DNA from 3 places in the Methylobacter sp. Wu1 genome. Region 2 is predicted to be linked to each of the others. Evidence: riboswitches for the same ligand, from Rfam matches in the RefSeq annotation. Region 2 holds a riboswitch; each other region holds the start of a gene.
The links. Region 2 has a riboswitch for cyclic di-GMP ahead of V2P20_RS10785 (VPLPA-CTERM sorting domain-containing protein). Riboswitches for the same ligand answer to the same signal wherever they lie in the genome.
Positions count from the first base shown of each region.

Region 1: linked by a shared signal. The riboswitch ahead of V2P20_RS17570 (choice-of-anchor P family protein) and the one ahead of V2P20_RS10785 (VPLPA-CTERM sorting domain-containing protein) in region 2 are both predicted to bind cyclic di-GMP.
Region 3: linked by a shared signal. The riboswitch ahead of V2P20_RS17435 (hypothetical protein) and the one ahead of V2P20_RS10785 (VPLPA-CTERM sorting domain-containing protein) in region 2 are both predicted to bind cyclic di-GMP.

Region 1 covers NZ_JAZHOC010000075.1:69,078-72,356, reverse strand. The annotation lists gene V2P20_RS17580 (ATP-binding protein) at 1-99, shown strand, start outside; gene V2P20_RS17575 (response regulator transcription factor) at 96-764, shown strand; gene V2P20_RS17570 (choice-of-anchor P family protein) at 909-1,754, opposite strand; cyclic di-GMP riboswitch class I at 1,796-1,887, opposite strand; gene V2P20_RS17565 (AAA family ATPase) at 2,213-3,217, shown strand; gene V2P20_RS17560 (hypothetical protein) at 3,219-3,279, opposite strand, start outside.
Region 2 covers NZ_JAZHOC010000055.1:92,827-96,105, reverse strand. The annotation lists gene V2P20_RS10790 (undecaprenyl-phosphate glucose phosphotransferase) at 1-902, shown strand, start outside; cyclic di-GMP riboswitch class I at 1,238-1,326, shown strand; gene V2P20_RS10785 (VPLPA-CTERM sorting domain-containing protein) at 1,367-1,912, shown strand; gene V2P20_RS10780 (polysaccharide biosynthesis/export family protein) at 2,036-2,566, shown strand; gene V2P20_RS10775 (hypothetical protein) at 2,597-3,279, shown strand, end outside.
Region 3 covers NZ_JAZHOC010000075.1:42,227-45,505, reverse strand. The annotation lists gene V2P20_RS17445 (MbtH family protein) at 1-166, shown strand, start outside; partial or broken gene V2P20_RS17440 (transposase) at 457-726, opposite strand; cyclic di-GMP riboswitch class I at 892-968, shown strand; gene V2P20_RS17435 (hypothetical protein) at 1,254-2,519, shown strand; gene V2P20_RS17430 (hypothetical protein) at 2,756-3,279, shown strand, end outside.

The DNA.
Region 1 (3,279 bases), on a different contig from region 2:
GCGCTGGGCGGTCAGCTGACACTGGCTCCGATCCAGACCGGCGGACTGATGGTCCGGGCATGGCTGCCGTTGCAGCCTGCGACAGGAGCTCCGGCATGACGGTCTCGTCGCACATCAGGATCTTGCTGGTAGACGATCACGCCATCGTCCGCGAAGGCTACCGCTCGCTGCTGGCAAAGCAACCTGGACTGGAGATTGTCGCGGAGGCGGCTGACGGCCTGGAGGCCTATGCCCGCTTTAAGGAATGCAATCCCGATCTGGTCATCATGGATCTTTCGCTGCCCGGCCAGGGCGGGTTTGAGGTTATCGCACGCATCAGGCAGCGCCGTTCCGATGCCAGAATCCTGGTTTTCAGCATGCACCAGCATCCGGGATTTGCGGTTCAGGCCGCGCGGGCTGGGGCATTAGGCTACGTCACCAAGAGCAGTGCGCCCGATGTCCTGATCCGGTCCGTCTATGACGTCCATGCCGGCCGCCACACGCTGAGCGCCGACATTGCCCAGGCGCTTGCCCTGGAAAAGCTGGGGGCCGATCGCATCGCGCTGGAAGACCTGACCGTGCGTGAATTCGAGATTCTGCGGTTGCTGGCCGAAGCGCGCCCGACCGAAGACATCGCCCGCCTGCTGCATATCAGCCCAAAAACCGTGCTGAACTGCCATTACCTGATCAAGAAAAAACTGGGCGTCGCCAGTGATATCGAACTGACCCGTCTGGCCATCAGGATGAACGTGGTCAGCCTGCTGGAACTGTCGGGGCCGCTGTAGGCGCTTTAATCCGTCCCCAAATGATCACGGTCCAATGAGCTTAAAGAATGTGTAATCAGAAGCTATAGCGTGTTTCATCAGGTTGATGCGCCATTAAAAAAGGGGGCATTGCGCCCCCTTTCGAGCTATTTCTAATTGACCGGATCAAGCCTCTGAAGCGCTTGTTTTACGGCGCGAGAAACCGGCTAGCCCAACCATTGCCGAGCCGAATAACCAGACTGCCGCAGGCACGGGAACGGCTGATATATTCTCAGCCGACATTTCCGCATAGGCGTGTCCGATGATGATGTCGGTGTCAAATAAGCCGGCTAGACCATTTAAGGATAAGCGCAGCGCATTGACCGTCATTGAACAAAAAGAATCGGAGCAATCCGCTATCTGTTCGTTGAGAATTAAAGTGGCGCCAATGAGTCCAAGTGCATTTAAATCAATGAAGGAATTTGCGCCGGCATTGGCGTCAACTTGGATATCCTGACCTAATATGCTCAAGCTTAGCGATGTGATATTAGCGCCTCCTGAGGCAGTCAGGTTGCCATAATCCCCCGTTATCTCGGCGCTGGAGCTTAAAGTCAAATTATCCAGCTCAAGCAGGCTTTCAAGACCCAAAATCGACAACAGATCAACATTGATGTTTAAATCTTCGACGCCACCGGACGCGCCAGTGGTTTTACTGCCGGCCGATCCATCAACATTGGAATTCGCCGATCCATTAATTGTATCGGCTGAGGCATGAGCTTGAACTCCTAGTATAGTGGCGCCAGCATTAAGATCTAAAAGCGCGTTATTCAGACTATATGGCGCCGGAGCTGTTCCCGATATACCTGCAGGTGTTGTTACTGACAGCAAGTTTGAGTTTAGAACATCCAGATTTACAAAGAGCCCATATCCTTCACTGTTAGCACTAACGATCGCGGCGCCCGCGCTTGGGGTAAAAGTAACAGATGCCAGCGTTAATGCGGCTGCTCCCAAAAAATAAGCTTGTTTTTTCATTATTATAAATTCCAAAATACTACAAATTATGTTGAAAAATAATTTGCAACCCAGCCGTCTTTTATCATTAACCTTTAATTAAAGACCCGTAGCTTTCCGTCCCCGCCTCGCGGCGAGTTTGGCTTTTATATTTTTTAACGTCTCCGGCATCCAGCCACAAAGTAAAGCCAATGGAAGCACTCGATTGAAAAAAGCTTTTTCAACATCGTCTCCATTTTTTACTTCTCCAATTCCAGCAATTCCACCTGGTTTCAGTACGTTGATCGTACCGCACCTTAAAAACAACTTAAAAACAACTTAATTTTTTTAATTAACGCCAGTATACTCAGGCCACATCTGCAAGTTGTTAGCAATTTGTTATTTTTGTGTTAGAGTCTGGAATTATTCTATTCAGGCTTTTTATGCTTGTGTCAATGGATCAAGATTCTATCTATGAATTTGGCTCGTTTCGTCTAGAAATGGCTAGTCAACTACTGTGGGATGGTGAAACGCCTGTCAGTTTGCCGCCCAAGATTTACCGCTTATTGCTTTATTTCCTGCAGCACACAGGTCAGTTAATATCGCGGGAAGAGTTGTTCAATGCGGTGTGGGATGGCCGGATTGTCGATGATTCGGCATTACGGCTGGCCGTTAATTCCTTGCGCAATATTTTGCAGGACGATTGCAAAACACCACGTTTTATATCAACGGTCAACAGGCGGGGCTACCGTTTTCTGGCCGATGTCGCCGTTAATCGGCCTCATGACAATGTTATCCTTTTGCATTACCAACCTAAAATTGAGCCTTCACCGGCCTGGATTGAACGCCTTTCGGAATTGGATCTGCTTCAGCGAGCCTTTCATCAGGCGGCTAGAAAAGAGCGATGCCTGTTTTTTCTGAGCGGTGAGCGCGGCGCGGGCAAAACTACCCTGATCGATATGTTCCTTTCCAGAATCATATCCCCCAACCTGGCCGTACTCCGTGCCCGGGGCGTGCAACTGCACGGGACCGCGGAACCCTTCCTGCCCTTATTGGAGGCCTTGGAACGCCGTTGCCGAGAGCCTTCCGGAAAAACATTGATTGAGCGTCTGGAACAGACTGCCCCGACCTGGCTCTTCCAGATGTCGAATCTGTTGAGCGATGACAAACTTGCAGCCATCATTCCAAAAGTCTCCCAAAACAATACGCGCCGCATGTTGAGAGAGGCCGCCGAATTTTTTGAGAATATAAGTACCGGTTCGACCTTTATCCTAATTATCGATAACGCGCAATGGGTTGATCAAGCGACTCTGGACTTAATCGCCTTGTTGGCATTTCGGCGCTCTGAAGCGAAACTGTTGATCATCGTCAGTTATCGCTTTTGCGAAAACAGCGTCGCTGCCCAGCGCATTGAGAAACTGCGCGAAGAGCTGCATCACCGCGGCTTGTGCCAGGAACTGTTCCTGCAACGCTTGGCTCAGGTTGAGTTCCCGGAAGCTGGATAGTTTAAGAGAGATTGCTGTTTCCCGACCTGACCGGCAACTGCTTCGCCAGTATTGCTTCCTTG
Region 2 (3,279 bases):
TGCATTTTGTCGGCTTTTATGATGATGAGCAGGAAACAGAAATTGATGGAGGCGCCTTAGCCGAAAATAAATTGAAAGGTAATTTTCAACAATTGATTAAAGATGCCAGAGGCGGAGCTATTGATATTGTTTATATTACACTTCCCTTGCGGACAGAGCTGAAAATTAAAGAATTGATAGAGCAATTATCGGATTCGACTGTTTCAGTTTATTATGTCCCTGATTTATTTGTGTTTGATCTGTTAAGATCCAGTTTGCATCATATAAAGGGTATACCTGTCATAAGTATTCGTGATACCCCTTTTTACGGGGTTGATGGCGTTATAAAAAGAGCCTTTGATATAGTGGTCAGTCTGATTATTCTAATATTAATTGCAATTCCGTTACTAATCATTAGCGCTAGTGTCAGAATAAGCTCGCCTGGAGCCGTGATATTCAAACAGCGTCGATACGGAATTGGAGGCGAGGAAATAGTCGTTTGGAAGTTCAGAACGATGACTGTCAGCGAAGACGACAACAATATTAAACAAGCTCGAAAGAATGATCCCAGAGTAACAAGACTGGGCGCTTTCTTAAGACGTACATCACTGGATGAATTGCCCCAATTTATTAATGTTTTACAGGGGAAAATGTCAATCGTTGGTCCCAGACCCCATGCGGTAGCGCATAATGAATGGTATCGCGGACAAATAAAAGGCTACATGCTCAGGCATATAGTAAAACCGGGGATAACCGGATACGCACAGATAAACGGTTATCGGGGAGAAACGGATACCTTAGACAAAATGGAAAAAAGAATACAATATGATCTGGCCTATATAAGAAACTGGTCTTTGTGGCTGGATATTAAAATTGTAATACTGACTGTCTTTAAAGGTTTTTTGGGAGCGAAAGCTTATTAGCTCTATGGTATAGAATGTTATTTGAAAGATGTAAAAAATTATATAGAAGAAATGTGAAAAATTATATAGACAAATAAGAAGTTTTTTATAGAATAGAGCCCATAAACATAACTTAATTGTCTTATTTGCCGTACCGGACGATATAATGTTTTATCGTTATGTAACGTCAAAACCTTTTTTAAAATACATAGTAATTTTTTGTTCAAGGTTATATAGATAACTGTTTTTATTATGTTTATCTTCTGGCGCGTTGCAATTGACCGCTGGATGCTATCAACGAATTGGAACGGTAGTTGTTAATTTCGTGACCAACCGCCCGGTTGGCACGGTTCATGGAAGATAAAGGCTAAACCTGTTGTGAAGCAGGGGCGGAAAACCACGAGTCTTGGTTAGGTGGGTTTACCAAGATAGTCGGGCTGCAAATTATGATACTTAATTTATAATTTGTTGTTTCAGAGGTTGTTATGAAAAAAATATCTTTAGCAGGTCTGTTGTTCCTGTTTTCTATTTCAAATGCAAATGCAGCATTATTGAATATTGGATTCGAAACGGGAGATTTTTCTGATTGGACTTTAATAGGAACGGGATCTGTCAAAAATGATTCTGATCATCCAGAAGGTCAGTATTACGGCTCAATTACAGGCAATAGCTCCTTAATACAATCCACAGATTTCTTTGGTGGAGAAACTATTGAATTTATGTGGAAATTTGTAGCAAATGATTATTTGCCATACAACGATTTCGCGTTTTTCGTAGGCGATCAATATTTTAAATTATCTGATGTCGCCACAGTCGGTGATTATGGCAACAGCGGATGGAATAAATTTTCATACACAGTTGCAGAGACTTATTTCGGTCCTATAATGTTCGGCATAGCTAATGTTGGGGACTCTGGCTTGTCTTCCGAATTAAAACTTGATAGTGTTTCTGCGGTGCCTGTGCCAGCTGCTATTTGGTTGTTCGGTTCTGCAATCATGGGTTTAGTCGGCTTTTCACGTCGCAAAAGCTAATTCAGCACAATCTGTTGCATAAGGAAATTAATTTTTCCATTATACTAAAAGGGGCTCAGTGCCCCTTTTTTTAATTTCACAGAATAGTAGTAAAAAATTATGTTATTTTTTATGAGAATTTTTTTGTTGTTGGCAGTTTCCATTTTTTTTCAGACTGCGCATGCCGACTCTAACCAATATACGGTTAATTCCGGTGACATCCTTGATATCTCGGTCTGGAATGAAGAAGCCTTGCAAAAGGAAGTGCGGGTTTTACCCGATGGCAGCATAAGTTTTCCGCTAGCGGGAAGTATTTCAGTTGCCGGCAAATCGATAAGCCAGATACAGTCTATTTTGAAAGAGAGGCTCGCAGAGCTTATTGCCGATCCAGTAGTCAATATCTCGGTCAAGTCAGCTGAGGGTAATTCCATCTATGTCATCGGCCAAGTGAAAAAACCGGGGCAGTTCGTTATGTATCAGCCGATGGATGTCATGCAGATGTTGAGTCTTGCCGGCGGCCTGACAGCGTTTGCGAAGGCTAACGATATTGTCATTTTGCGCCGTAATGGCGACAAATCCGAATCGATCGCATTTAAATACGGCGAAGTAGAAGATGGCGACAAATTGGAAAACAACCACTTGTTGCGGAGTGGCGATGTAATTGTAGTGCCCTGATTGCGCTCTGTTTAAAAGTATATTGAGCACATGAAAACCATATCTCAACAAGAGGGAAGAAAATGTCGCGGCCATCGCAAAAGGATTGCGCTGATTGTCGGCGCGAGCGTTTTCTGTTCCAGTCTTGATGCCGCAGAATGGATAGTTGATGGCATTGTCAATCAGTCGTTATCTTATAACGACAATGTCAAAATGTTATCCGAAAACCCGGAAGGGTCCCTCGTTTACTATTTAACGCCTACGCTGAATTTTGCCCGTAAGACAGAAGTGTGGGATGTGCAAGGTAGAGCCAGTTATGGTGTCCAGCATTATACTGACATAGAAGAGCTCGATCAGAATCCACAGGACTATGGCTTAAGCACCGAGTACAGGACCGAACGCAGCCTTACGGGGGTAAGTGCGAGTTATTCTGTCGTGCCCAGCCAGAATTTTGCAGAGCAGGACACTGGTAATTTTGCAACCAATGCAAGACGCAACAACCTGACAGTCACGCCGACTTATTCATACAGATTCACCGAACTGGACAGCCTGATCAGTTCAGCGACCTACTCAAAATCAACCTATTCCAGCCCTGGTTCTGGTGATAACGATAATGTCATTAATAGTTTTAGTGACAACGAAGTTAAGTCGATTAATGTGGGCTGGCAACGGCAGTGGAGTGAATTATTTTCGCAGTCCATTTCCGCATTTTATTCGAATTACAATTCGACAGG
Region 3 (3,279 bases), on a different contig from region 2:
ACAATACTCGATCTGGCCCGATTACAAAGAAATTCCCGGCGGTTGGAAGACAGTTGATAAAACCGGCGACAAACAGGCATGCCTCGATTACATCAAGGAAGTCTGGACGGATATGCGCCCGTTGGGCTTGCGCAGCCAGATGTGGAAGGCTGCAACTGATCGCTGACTTTTAAGGCAATGGAATAAATAGGCCGGACTATGTGCAAATCTCTGAACTTGATTCTGACATTTCTATATGTTGGTTTAGATTGAGCCTAATAGCGGCCGTCTCAGTACGACCCAGGCCGTGTAAAAACGTCAAACAATGAAATACCTAATGTTTCCCGCTTTACTCTGCCTTACTAGAAACCTTCTGACGAGCACAACTATTTCAGCGGTTTTTTATCGACTGACCGATTTATTGCCTCAAGGATGCCTGATAGCCATCATGAGGGTTAAAAAATAACCATAAATGGCTCAGGCCACCATAGCTTCCCTCAAAGTCGCGATTCCCAAAATTTTCATTACCCGCTTGAGATTGTAGGCCAATACATGCAGGCTCATTTCCGTACTGACGTTTTTCAGGGTCCGGGTCAGAAAGTGGGTTGACCCCATCCAGGCTTTGAGGGTACCAAACGGGTGTTCTACGGTCTGACGTCGGATGCGCATGCTGTCGGGCGCTTGGTCCAGTCGTCTTTGCATGGCATCGAGAGTGTTTTCATGCTCCCAACGGCTGATGCGCCGCTGCTCGCTTAGCCAAGGGTGTCGATGCCCGTTTCTGGGAGTGACAGGGCTGACTCCCTTCGCTGTCATCCTCTGAAAGGCAGCTTAAACAGACCGTTTTTTGGAAAGAAACCGACAAAGCTCAGTAGAAATTTTTTTCTCTAGGTGTGGTCCTATATCTACAAACATCGTTGATAAGGCTAAACCTGTCGTAAGATAGGGGCAGAAAGTTACGGGTCCTGACCCAGGAAAGCCGAACTGCCGAAAGCGGCCCGCGTTAGGGTTGCTGTAGGGAGTTCGGCTTTTTTATTTTGCACGAAAACGAGTTCGTGTCTTAGAAGCCAAGGTTGGGGTTGGTTATTACAACTATCAGGAGATGTGTGATGTGTATTGCTAAACAACAATCAAAAATCATGTCGTCCAAGGCTCTATCCCAACCAGATGTAGAGCATAATAGGAGGATGCAAGCAATAAAGGCTTTTCTTGCACTCAGTTTCTCCACTCTCCTACTTTTGGCAAATCCGCGCGTTTCCGGAGCGCAATCGCCAACCTTGCCCACCCCAACTTGTGCGTGGCAGTTCGAATGGACACCCTTCGGCCTGGGTAATTGGCTCTGGCCGGACACGGCGAACCGCTGGTGGTACATGCCCATCGATAAGCAATGGCAACAGTTGACCATTACGGGTATTTACCCCAAGGCGCGGTTCTTCTCCTTGGCTGTCTATGACAATGCGCCAGTCTCTACCGGCTTGGCCGATCACCTGTTTGACGCGCAAATCGTGCCTGATCCGGGCAGCTGCAATCCGTTTGCGCCGGACAGCTGCAATCCGTCTGCGCAGCTTGATCCGACCTATACCGTCACGGTGGCGCGCAGCAACGACAGCGCCGACAACATGATCCAGTTGCATGCCGATACGGGGTGGTTGATATATCGCCTGTACCTGCCGAACGCGGGCGAAGGCTCCATGGGCGGGGTGCCTTTGCCGGAGATCAAAGTCACCGACGCGAGCGGCCAGACGACCACGCTGACGACCTGTCCGGTCGTCAATCGGCAGTCCGAACTCTCGCAGTTGCAGCCGCAGATTGTCACGGCGGAGTTAGAGAACCCACTAGAGCACTTTTCAATTCCGCCGGTAGCAGACCGTATCTGGTTCGGCGCGATAAAGAAGCCGCCCCCGTTTCTGCTGCCGAATCCCGACCAAAAATACCTGATCTCGTTCTTCATGCCTGAGTACAAACCGGATCGGGTCATTGTGATTCGTGGCAAGATGCCGGCCTTCCCCGATACCTATCATGGCAACCCCGTGTCGCAGCCTGCGCGCGGCTTCAAAACCGTCCAATTGCGCTATTGGGGGCTCTGCCAAGCAGAGCTGGTCTCGCCGTTGCCTGTATCCGGATGCACGACCGATGCGAACACGCCGCTCGATGGACAAGGCTTTTACACTATCATAGTTTCCAATGACGTGCTTCGGCCCGAGTGGCTGCCGAAGAGGGTCGTATGGCTTCCTTGGGGCGACGAAAAAATGGTGCCCAAGCTCATGTTCCTGCGCAACTTGCTGGCATCTGCCGACTTTAGCCAGTCCGTGCAGAGTGCCGTTGACCAAGGCTGCGGGTTCAATTTAACCTTCCCGACCCCGCCCGCGCAGGACGTAATTGAGACATCCGGCCGGTGCGCGCAGGAAGTGATGGGCGAGTACTATCCGGAAGCCGTCTGGTGCGACCGGCAGACGTTTATTTCGGGCGGTTGGCAAGCCTGTTTCCGTGCGGCTGATGTGCCTGTGAGGCCGGAACCGCAGTCAAAACGATCCGATAATTGAGCCAGATAGCGTGGGCAACTTCTCTTCGTTGCCCACTGTAACTGCTAACTGTTTCTTTCATAGGGTTCAATAGAGGCGCTTGGGTTGGCGGCATAGATCACATTAACCGACAGCCAGAATTTGCGGTACGACCTTGCCTATGAGGAGATAAGTAATAATCGGCTAAATGTAGCATGGCTCACATAATCAGCCTCTGAAAAACTTTGGGGCGATTCAGATTTAAGTGGAGGTTAACCATGAAAGTGTTCCACATTGGCGTCTTCGCCGGCCTTATTGCTCTGGCGCTGTTAAGTAATCCCACTGTCGCTCGCGCCCAGAATGTCCGAAACTGTGCGTGGCCGATCGAGATCTCGCCCGAGGGCTATGGAAACGCGACGGGGCCAGAATCTTTGGCTCGGTATTTCATCATCCCCTTTGACCCGCAACACGAAACCATGACGATCAAGGGCGCCTATCCCAATGCCCGGTATTTTTCCTTCGCCGTTTACCAAGATGAGACGCCAACCGCTATCGTAGGCGATCTTTATGATGCCCAAATCGCCCCCGATCCCGGCAGCGTGAACCCGTTTGTCCGCCCCGAGACTTCCCAAACCCGGACCGCTCACCAGCCGGTCAACGGGACCTATACTGTCGTCATCTCGCGCACCGGCCAGACTTCCGGGAATACCATTGGGGTTCCTCCAGACCGCTTCGTTTGGGTCCTGCTGCGGATATACATACCGAGCGCCGATCCATCCTTAAGCGGCCAAAGCCTGACAGG